One region of the Arthrobacter sp. CAN_C5 genome, then DNA from elsewhere that is predicted to be linked to it. Evidence: riboswitches for the same ligand, from Rfam matches in the RefSeq annotation. Region 1 holds a riboswitch; the other holds the start of a gene.

Region 1 (4,457 bases):
ACCTGGCTAGCGACCGTTGTGGCATCGGCGGTCGCTACGGTGGTGTTCGCTCTGGCTCCGCAGTACATACCCCTCAGCTTCGCCGCGGCGGCCCTGTTCGGCCTGGCCTACACCGCGGCAAGCTCCGTCCTGATCATCTGGGCCACCCATTCGGCGACGCACAGCGCCGCCGGAACGTCGATCCTCTTCACCAGCCTGGTGCTCGGGCAAGCCGTCGGCGCCACGCTGACCGGTTCAATAATCGAGGGAATCGGTTTTACGGCCGCCTTTGCCATCGCCGCTGGCATCTGTCTGCTCGGCGTCCTGAAGCCGGCGCCGCGGCCACACCCCACAGGTCGGGGTCAGGCCACGACAAATCAGGATCGGGCCACGGCGCCGGCACTGGAGACTACCGCCTGAGCGCCTTCCGGGCGAGTACGTTCCCCAGGAGCTGGACCGCCTGCACCAGCAGGATAATCACAATCACTGCAGCCCAGGTGACCCAGGGGTTGAACTGCCGGTAACCGTATTGGATGGCGAAGTTGCCCAACCCTCCACCGCCCACATAGCCAGCGACGGCCGACATGTCGACCAGCGCCACGAAGATAAACGTGTAGCCAAGGATCAGCGGTCCCAGGGCTTCCGGGATGATGATGGTCAGGATGATCCGGAGCCGGCCGGCACCTACTGAGCGTGCCGCCTCGATCACTCCGGGCTGCACGGTCAACAGGTTCTGCTCCACAATGCGGCTGATCCCGAACGCGGCGGCCAGCGACAGCGTGAAGATGATGGCGCTGTTGCCGATACCGGTCCCCGTCACAGCCCGGGCCAGGGGTTGCGCCGCGGCCAGGAAGATGATGAACGGGATGGGCCTGAAAATGTTGACAATGATGTTCAGGGTGCTGAACACGGCGCTGTTCCCCAGGATGCTGCCGGCCCGCGTGGTGTAAAGGCCGATACCGAGGAGCAGCCCACCCAGACCGCCGAAGAATAGGCTGAACCCGACGATGTAGAGGGTCTCGTAGGTGGCCTGCCACAGTTCCGGGCTGAGATCGATCAGGGAATCCATCAGCTGAGCTCCTTCACAGTGGTGCGGGTGGCGAGACTGGCCAGTGCGGCGTCGATCGCGGTGCCCGGTCCGGTAAGCGCGAGGGTGAGGTGCCCGAACGCGCGGCCCCTGATGTCGTTGATGCCCCCGTAGATCAGCTCGAACTCGACCCCCGCAGCGGCGAGTTCAAGGAACACCGAGGCCTGGGACGAGTCGCCGTCGCGGAAGGAGAAGGTGACGATCCGACCCGCATGCCGCTCGCGCAGCACGGCGACCTCGTCGGGTGACGGGATGCCCCTGACCACCGTGGAGACGAACCGTTGCGACGAGGCCTGACGCGGGTTGGAGAAGACGTCGAAAACGTCACCTCGCTCGACGATCCGGCCACCGTCCATCACCGCCACCTTGGTGGCGAGGGTCTGGATGACATCCATCTCGTGAGTAATCACCACAATGGTGATCCCCAGCTCCTCGTTGACCCGGCGCAGCAGGCGCAACACCTCGTGGGTGGTCTCGGGGTCCAGCGCCGAGGTGGCCTCATCGGCCAGGAGAATCTTCGGTGACGTGGCCAGCGCGCGGGCAATCCCGACGCGCTGCTTCTGCCCACCGGAGAGCTGCTCAGGGTAGTTCGATGCCTTGTCTGCCAGCCCCACAAAGTCGAGGAGCTCGGTGACGCGCGCCTGGATTTCCTCCCGGCTCTTCCCTGCGACGCGGAGCGGGTAGGCAACGTTGTTCCAGACCGTCTTCGCGTTGAACAGGTTGAACTGCTGGAAGATCATGCCAATGTCGAGGCGCAGCTTGCGCAGCTGGCGGTCGGGCACGTTGGTGACCTGGTGTCCGTCGACGATGATCGTGCCGCTGGTCGCCTTCTCCAGCGCGTTGATCAGCCGGACCAGGGTGCTCTTGCCGGCACCCGAGTACCCAATGATCCCGTAGATCTCGCCGGCCTCAATGTCTAGGCTGACGTTGTCGATAGCGTGCACAGGATCGTCACCGCGCCGCCCCGGAGGGAAGCTTTTCGTGACGTCCTGCAAAGAGATGAGGGGCATGGTGCTCCTTGCTGGAAGAGCCCTGCGGCCAGCCGGGATCGCCGGCCGGCCGCAGGAGTTGGCGGGGCCTGGCTAGCCCTGGGCGGCGGTGTCTTCCTCGACAGTGTCGAGGGTTGACTGCAGCTCCTCGGGAGTTACCACCAGGAACTCGGCCGTCCCACCGGAGGTCTCCTGGACGGCGTCCTGCACCTCCTGGTTTTCCTGGTAGATGCTCACCAGCTTTTGGTAGGTCTCGTTGGTCTCCTCACCGGCACGGGCGGCGAACACGTTCACGTACGCAACGGCGGCGGGATCCGTCGGATCGTCCTGCGCGATGGCGTCCTCGAAGTTCAGCCCCGCGTCCTGAACGAAGTCGTTGTTGATGATCGCGGCGGCGACGTCGGGCAACGACGTGGGTGTCAACGAGGCCTCGAGGGTGGTGACGGTGACCTTGGAGGCCTCCTCGTCAATGTCGTCGATGGTCGAGAAGGCACTGCCGCCGCCGTCGAGCACCACCAGTCCAGCGGACTGGAGCACGAGCAGGCCCCTGGCCAGGTTGCTCTCGTCATTGGGGACGGCGACGGTGGAGCCCTCGGGGATCTCGTCGACCGAGCCGTACTGGGTGGAGTACAGACCCAGAGGGTAGATCGCTGTGGACCCGATCGGGGCGAGCTCCGCACCGCTGGAAACGTTGTAGCGCGCCAGGTACACCAGGTGCTGGAACTGGTTGAGGTCGAGTTCGCTTTCGCTCAGTGCGGGGTTGGGCTGGGTGTACTCGGCGAAGTCGATGACCTCAAGGTCAATTCCCTCCTCCGCCGCGGCTTCGGTCAACAGCCCCCATTCCGGGTCGCTGGCACCGACGACGCCGAGGCTGATGCTTTCGTTGCCGGAGTCGGAGCCTTCCGACGAACCGCAGGCGACGGTGAGGGCCAGAAAGGGGACTACGGCAAGGGACAGGAGTTTGCGGGAATTCATGGGTTTTCCTTTGAACGGTTTACTTGGGAAAAGGACCAGCGGGCAGGCGAAATCGGCCGGAAGCTCTGCTGGATCGGCACTAAGAAAAGAAAAATGTGAAGGTGCTGCGTAAACTGCAGCGACAATCGGGCGGGATTCCTCGGGTGTTACATACTGGCTCGCTTCGAGATCGCGGGCGGTATCACCGAGACCCTTGCGGGGACTCTCCTGGATACGCCGTACTTGCCATCCGGGGACTTGTTCCGGTGGCCGAATCTTCACCTGAAGCACCCCACTACGGGAGAGGGTTGCTGTTCAACCGGCCAGGGAGCCATTGGCTGAACTCTTGATTCTGAGTTCACGCTAAAGCAGATAATTCGCAGGGTCAAAAAATGGTCTCGAAGGATCGTCACAAATGGCCCGGCAGAGAACTGCTGGCGAGCCGGTTCCTCGGCATGACCACCCAGCAGGCCCTCATAGCCTGGTCGGTCATCGCGACCGCCGGTGATCCAGCGGCGCGACTAGCCGGTGAGCTGCTCCCGGGACATGATCTGGTTGTCCGGACGCGGAACGAACCAGGGTTCCAGATCTACCGCGGTCATGGGCCGGGTGTAAAAGTAGCCTTGCGCCAGATCGCAGCCAAGCCCCAACAGGGCTTCCAGCTGGCCGGCCGTTTCGACGCCCTCGGCCACCGCAGACATGTTCGTCGCGTGGGCGAGCTGGATGCAGGAGGTCACGATCGCGTGGTCCTTGGTATCGGAGGTAAGGCCCGCGATGAATGACCGGTCAATCTTGAGCTCATCGATTGGGAAGCGCCGCAGATAGACCAGGCTGGAGTGGCCGGTCCCGAAGTCATCGATGGACAAGCTGACGCCCAGTGCGCTGAGCGCGTTGAGCGTCCGGAGCGCACTTTCGGGGTCGACTGTCAACGCCGTCTCGGTGATCTCGAGGGTGAGCAGTCCCGCCGCCACGTTGTGACGTTCCAGAGCTGCAGTCACGATGTCCGCCAGATGGGGGTCATTCAACTGAATGGCCGAAATGTTCACTGACATGCGTACCGGTGCCCGGCCGGGTGAGGAACGGTGCCAGGCCGCCTGCTGCGCCACGGCGGCGTTGACGACCCAGGCACCGAGGGGCAGGATCAGCCCGGACTCCTCGGCGAAGTCGATGAAGGATCCCGGGTCCAGCAACCCCCGGTCCGGGTGATCCCACCGGACCAGCGCTTCAAAACCGCTCATCTGTCCGTTGGCCAGGTCGATCTGCGGCTGGAAGAGGAGGAGCAGTTCGCCGTCGTCGATCGCCTGCCGCAGTTCGCCTCGGCGCTTGAGACGACCATCTGTCGGGTCCTTGGTGCTTCCGATTTCCACTTCAAACCGGTTACGCCCCAGCTTCTTCGCCCGGTTCACGGCGGTGGTGGCCCTGCCTAGCACGCCGTCGGTCGTATCGCT
Region 2 (4,457 bases), 1.5 Mb from region 1:
TGTTGCGGCGAGCACCACCTCGATCCCGGACACGATTGATCGAACCCAGGGGGACCGCTGGGCGGAAAGCACGGCAACGAGCACCGTCAGTGGCAGGGCGACGAACGCAGCCGCGGCGGCGAGCATCGCCGTCGCACCGATCTGCTGCCCGATCGCAACGGTGACGGGGATCCGGAGGCGGTAGGACTGCCCCAGGTCTCCCTGCAGCAGGTTGCCCAGGTAACTGGCGTACTGCACGATCAGGGGTTCGTTGAGCAGGTAGTCGCTGCGCACCTGGGCGAGGGTTTCTGCGGTGGGGCGGGCATCGGGTCCGCCAAGAATCAGGAGGGCGGTGTCGCCGGGGATGAGGTAGACGGCAAGGAAAGTCATGGTGGCCGCCCCCCACAGGACTCCGAGCCCGATTACCAGCCGGAACAGGATCCGCCGTGCCATGCCCACCTACTCCGCCTTCCAGGCGTAGGTCAGGACGGGGACGGGGTGAGAGGTGTCCACGGCAACGTCCCGCACCGCATTGGAGTAGGCGAACTGGCTGGGGTTTTCGTGCAGCGGCAGGCCAGGCACAATGTCCAGCAACCGGTGCTGGACCTCCGAGTAGGCTTCGTCGGCGATCTGCCCGTCATCGGCCGCCCGGGCCGCCAGGAGAAGGTCATCGAGAGTGGGGTCATCCACATAGGAGGAGTTCTGACCGATTCGCTCTCCCGTGATCTCCGAGGAGTGATACCTGATGAACAGCACGTCGGTGGTGTTGGTGTGCCACACGCCGGCCAGCGCGTCATAGTCACCGGCGTACCGCAGTTCGCTCAGCTGTGCTTGCGGCAACTGGATGATCTGGAGGTCGAAGCCGGCCTTCCGTGCTTCACCCTGCAGCTGGACGAGCAGGGGGTTAGGCGTGGTGCTCTCGACAGTGGGCACGTCGATGACGAGGCGCTCGCCGTCCCTGGTCCGGAACCCCTCGTCGTCGCGGCCGGTCCAGCCAGCGTCGTCCAGGAGCTGATTCGCTTTCTCCAGGTCGTGGTGCAGGGTCCCCTCAACCGCCGGATCGTAGTATTTGCTTGCCGTCGACAGGAAACTGTCGGTCGGTGTGAACGTGCCGAAGCCGAGACTTTGGGTGACCGCCTGCGTGTCGATGGCAGCCACGAACGCCTCGCGGACGGCCTGGTCGCTGAAGGGTGCACGGCTCAGGTTGAAGCTGAGCACGTTGGGGCTGCCGGTGCGCACCAAATTCTCGTAGGTGAAGTCCGGGTTTGCGTCGACCGCGGCAGCGTTCTGCGGGGCCAGGTTCTCCGTCAGGTCATACTGCCCGGACACGAGGGACTGGTGGCGGATGACCGGCTCACCCACCAGGGTGACCTCCACCCCATCAAGGTAGGCCTCGCCGTCACCCTCAAGCCACTCCGGTGCCCAGTCGTACCCCTCCCGTTTGGTATAGCTGATGCCCTGGCCAGGGCGGTAGTCGGCAACGGTAAACGGGCCCGTTCCGATCGGCTCTTGGCAGAGAGTGTCAGGGGATTCGAGGATGGCCTTGCCGGAGTTCATACCAAGCCACGACTGGGCCAGCGTGTAGAGGAAGGGTGTGTAGGCGTACTCCAGGTGTGCCTCGAACGTGTACTCATCAATCACCGTGCCGTCGACGTAGGGCGCTATGTAGGCGGCGGCAAGGGGGGACTTGGTCGCTGGATCCCTCATGTGCTCCAGATTGAGCCCAAACACCTCGGCGTTCCAGGGGGAGCCGTCGCTGAAGGTGACTCCCTCCTTGAGGTGGAAGGTGTACGTCTTGCCGTCGTCGGAAATTTCCCACGACTCCGCGAGATAGGGAGCTATCTCGCCGTCGTCGTCAAGGGTGACCACATTGTCGTAGATCAGCCTCCCCAGGAACTGTTGCTGGGTCGCTGAGATGCCGTGTCCGTCGAGGCAACCCGGCTCGGCCGAGATCGACACGTCGAGGATGCCACCAGACACGGGATCCGAGGCCGGGTCAACAGCCGGGTTCGCAGCCGGGTTGGCGGACGCAGCGCAACCGCTCACCAGGGAGGCTACGAGGAGCGACGCGAGAATGGCTATTCTGCCCTGCGGTCGCTGGGAATTGTGGGCAGGATGGAGCGCTTTATTGTTCATGTGCTATTCCTCGGTGCGGTCCGGGGGCACACTAAAGGCACTACCCGGAGAAAGAATAAAGGGGGTCGAATCAGCGCTGAATTGTTAGCGCATAATTATCAGGAAATGGAACGGCTAGCCGGACAACTCACGAGGTACGCCTTTCGAAGTGCTCTTGCCTGCGCCGGCTCGGTCTGGTAATTACCGAGGCGAAGGCCGCTTCGTCATCCGAACCACCCACGAACATGGGGTTGGTGCGCGGTCCAGTCGGAGCTTTACGACCGCGTCTCTTGAAGCTGTCCCCAGTATATGCACAATGCGCAGACCAGCAATTAATAGGAAGTAACTTCCATCAATTGCGGGTCATAATTCGGGTATTTGTTTATGCGCTGATCACGCTGTGCTTATGTGTGCGAACGTGTGCACATATACTGAAGGGGATGCAAGCTGTTTCGTTCCGGACGGCTCGCCCCTTTGACCGAGAGGACACTTCGTGCTTGAAGTACTCAGGGTGACCGCCTACAGACGACTCTTCACGGCCCAGGTGGTGGCCTTGGCGGGAACGGGTCTCCTCACCGTTGCCCTGGGTCTACTCGCCTATGATCTGGCGGGCGCGCGGGCCGGGACGGTGCTCGGAACGGCTCTGACGATTAAGATGCTGGCCTACGTTTTCGTTGCACCCGTCATGGCGGTACTGGTGGAACGGGTACCCCGGAAGGCCGTCCTGATCGGCGCGGATCTGATGCGCACTGGTATAGCACTCACGTTGCCGTTGGTCGATCAGGTCTGGCAGATCTACCTATTGGTGTTCATTTTGCAGTCCGCATCGGCAACGTTCACACCCGCGTTCCAGGCGTTGATTCCAACGCTTCTACCGCGGGAGCGCGACTATACCCGGGCGCTGTCCCTTTCCCGCCTCGCCTATGATCTGGAGTCAGTACTCAGCCCGATCCTGGCGGCGGCGCTCCTGACTTTCATGAGCTTTCACCTCCTTTTCGTCGGCACCGCTGTGGGTTTCCTCCTGTCGGCCGCGATGGTCGTCGCCACCCCACTACCCCCTCAGCAGATCACCGTACAACGCGCCTCGGTTCTTCACCGGACCACCCTCGGTACGCGAATTTTTCTTGGTGAGCCGACCCTCCGTGGACTCATGGCGCTGAATTTTGTCGTGGCCTGCGGGACTGCCCTTGTGCTGGTGAACACCGTTGTCTACGCATTGGAGCTGTTCGAAGGAACAAATACCGACCTTGCCATTGCTCTGGCCTGCTACGGCGCAGGTTCCATGGCTGTCGCCCTCACGGTTCCACCTCTTCTTGACCGCGTGACGGATCGAACCCTGATGATTGCGGGAGGCGGTGTGATCTCACTAGGCCTGGGATTGGCCGGGGTGCTTGCCGCTGCTGGGCAGTCCTGGGTTCTTCTGCTCGCGGTGTGGACTGTGCTGGGTGCTGGGACCTCTATGATCAACACCCCATCTGCACGGCTACTCAGGAGAGCTGCCACCAGCGCGTCGCGGGCCCCCCTTTTCACCGCCCAGTTCTCGCTGTCGCACGCCTGTTTCATCCTGACCTACCCGATCGCGGGGTGGTTGGGGGCGACCCTGGGGCAAGAGGCAACGGCAGGGATTCTTGCGGGCCTGGCTACACTGGGGGTATTGGCGGCACTGAAGCTGTGGCCTCGAGGTTGGAGCCCGGTTTCCGGGGAAACAGCGACTGTCCAGGAGGCACATCAATGACTGACCGCCAGTTACAGCCGGAGCCGAGCCTGCACCATTCTGGATCCCCGGATGACCTGCGGCTGGAGGCGGGAGCAGCCGTGTTCAAAATGCTCGCAGACCCTACCCGGCTCCACCTGTTATGGCTCCTCACCCAGTCACCGGCCGATGTGACCGCCCTGGTAGATCACACCGCTGCCTCGCGGACGTCTGTGAGCCAGCATCTTGCAAAACTTCGGTTCTCGGGTCTGGTGACCACAAGAAAAGAAGGCCAGCGCGTTGTGTATAGCATCGCCGACGGCCATCTGGCCCGGCTGGTACGTGAGGGCATGAATCTTGCAGATCATCGCGTGAGCGGGGAACCCATCCACGGCTAGCGGCAGCCCGGTCAGCCCTGCTGGTCAACAATAATCGTAGAGACATCAAGATAGATCATGATTGTCCACCCCAGAGTGAGGGAGTTCCAGCCAGGTCACGCGAGAATCGAAGGATCTGGGCGCTCTACTGGATGGCCAGCAGTAGCTTATCCGGATCGATCGCCTTCGCCAGGAGCTGAGACTATCCTTCGCATTCGGCGCAGTACTTATCGCCGTTCTTCTCGCGTGCGAGCTGGGTGCGGTGCTTCACCAGGAAGCAGGACATGCAGGTG

What was found. A riboswitch is a leader RNA that binds a small molecule or an ion and turns the genes downstream of it on or off. The one in region 1 is predicted to bind S-adenosylmethionine.
Region 2: linked by a shared signal. The riboswitch ahead of H4V95_RS09240 (ABC transporter substrate-binding protein) and the one ahead of H4V95_RS02095 (MetQ/NlpA family ABC transporter substrate-binding protein) in region 1 are both predicted to bind S-adenosylmethionine.

What each region holds. Positions count from the first base shown of each region.
Region 1 is NZ_JAGGMZ010000001.1:428,623-433,079, reverse strand. Features, by position in the region: gene H4V95_RS02110 (MFS transporter) at 1-399, shown strand, start outside; gene H4V95_RS02105 (methionine ABC transporter permease) at 389-1,048, opposite strand; gene H4V95_RS02100 (methionine ABC transporter ATP-binding protein) at 1,048-2,076, opposite strand; gene H4V95_RS02095 (MetQ/NlpA family ABC transporter substrate-binding protein) at 2,149-3,030, opposite strand; SAM riboswitch class IV at 3,244-3,361, opposite strand; gene H4V95_RS02090 (bifunctional diguanylate cyclase/phosphodiesterase) at 3,531-4,457, opposite strand, start outside.
Region 2 is NZ_JAGGMZ010000001.1:1,954,801-1,959,257, reverse strand. Features, by position in the region: gene H4V95_RS09245 (ABC transporter permease) at 1-432, opposite strand, end outside; gene H4V95_RS09240 (ABC transporter substrate-binding protein) at 439-2,115, opposite strand; SAM riboswitch class IV at 2,261-2,390, opposite strand; gene H4V95_RS09235 (MFS transporter) at 2,588-3,829, shown strand; gene H4V95_RS09230 (metalloregulator ArsR/SmtB family transcription factor) at 3,826-4,185, shown strand; gene H4V95_RS09225 (DUF4193 domain-containing protein) at 4,367-4,457, opposite strand, start outside.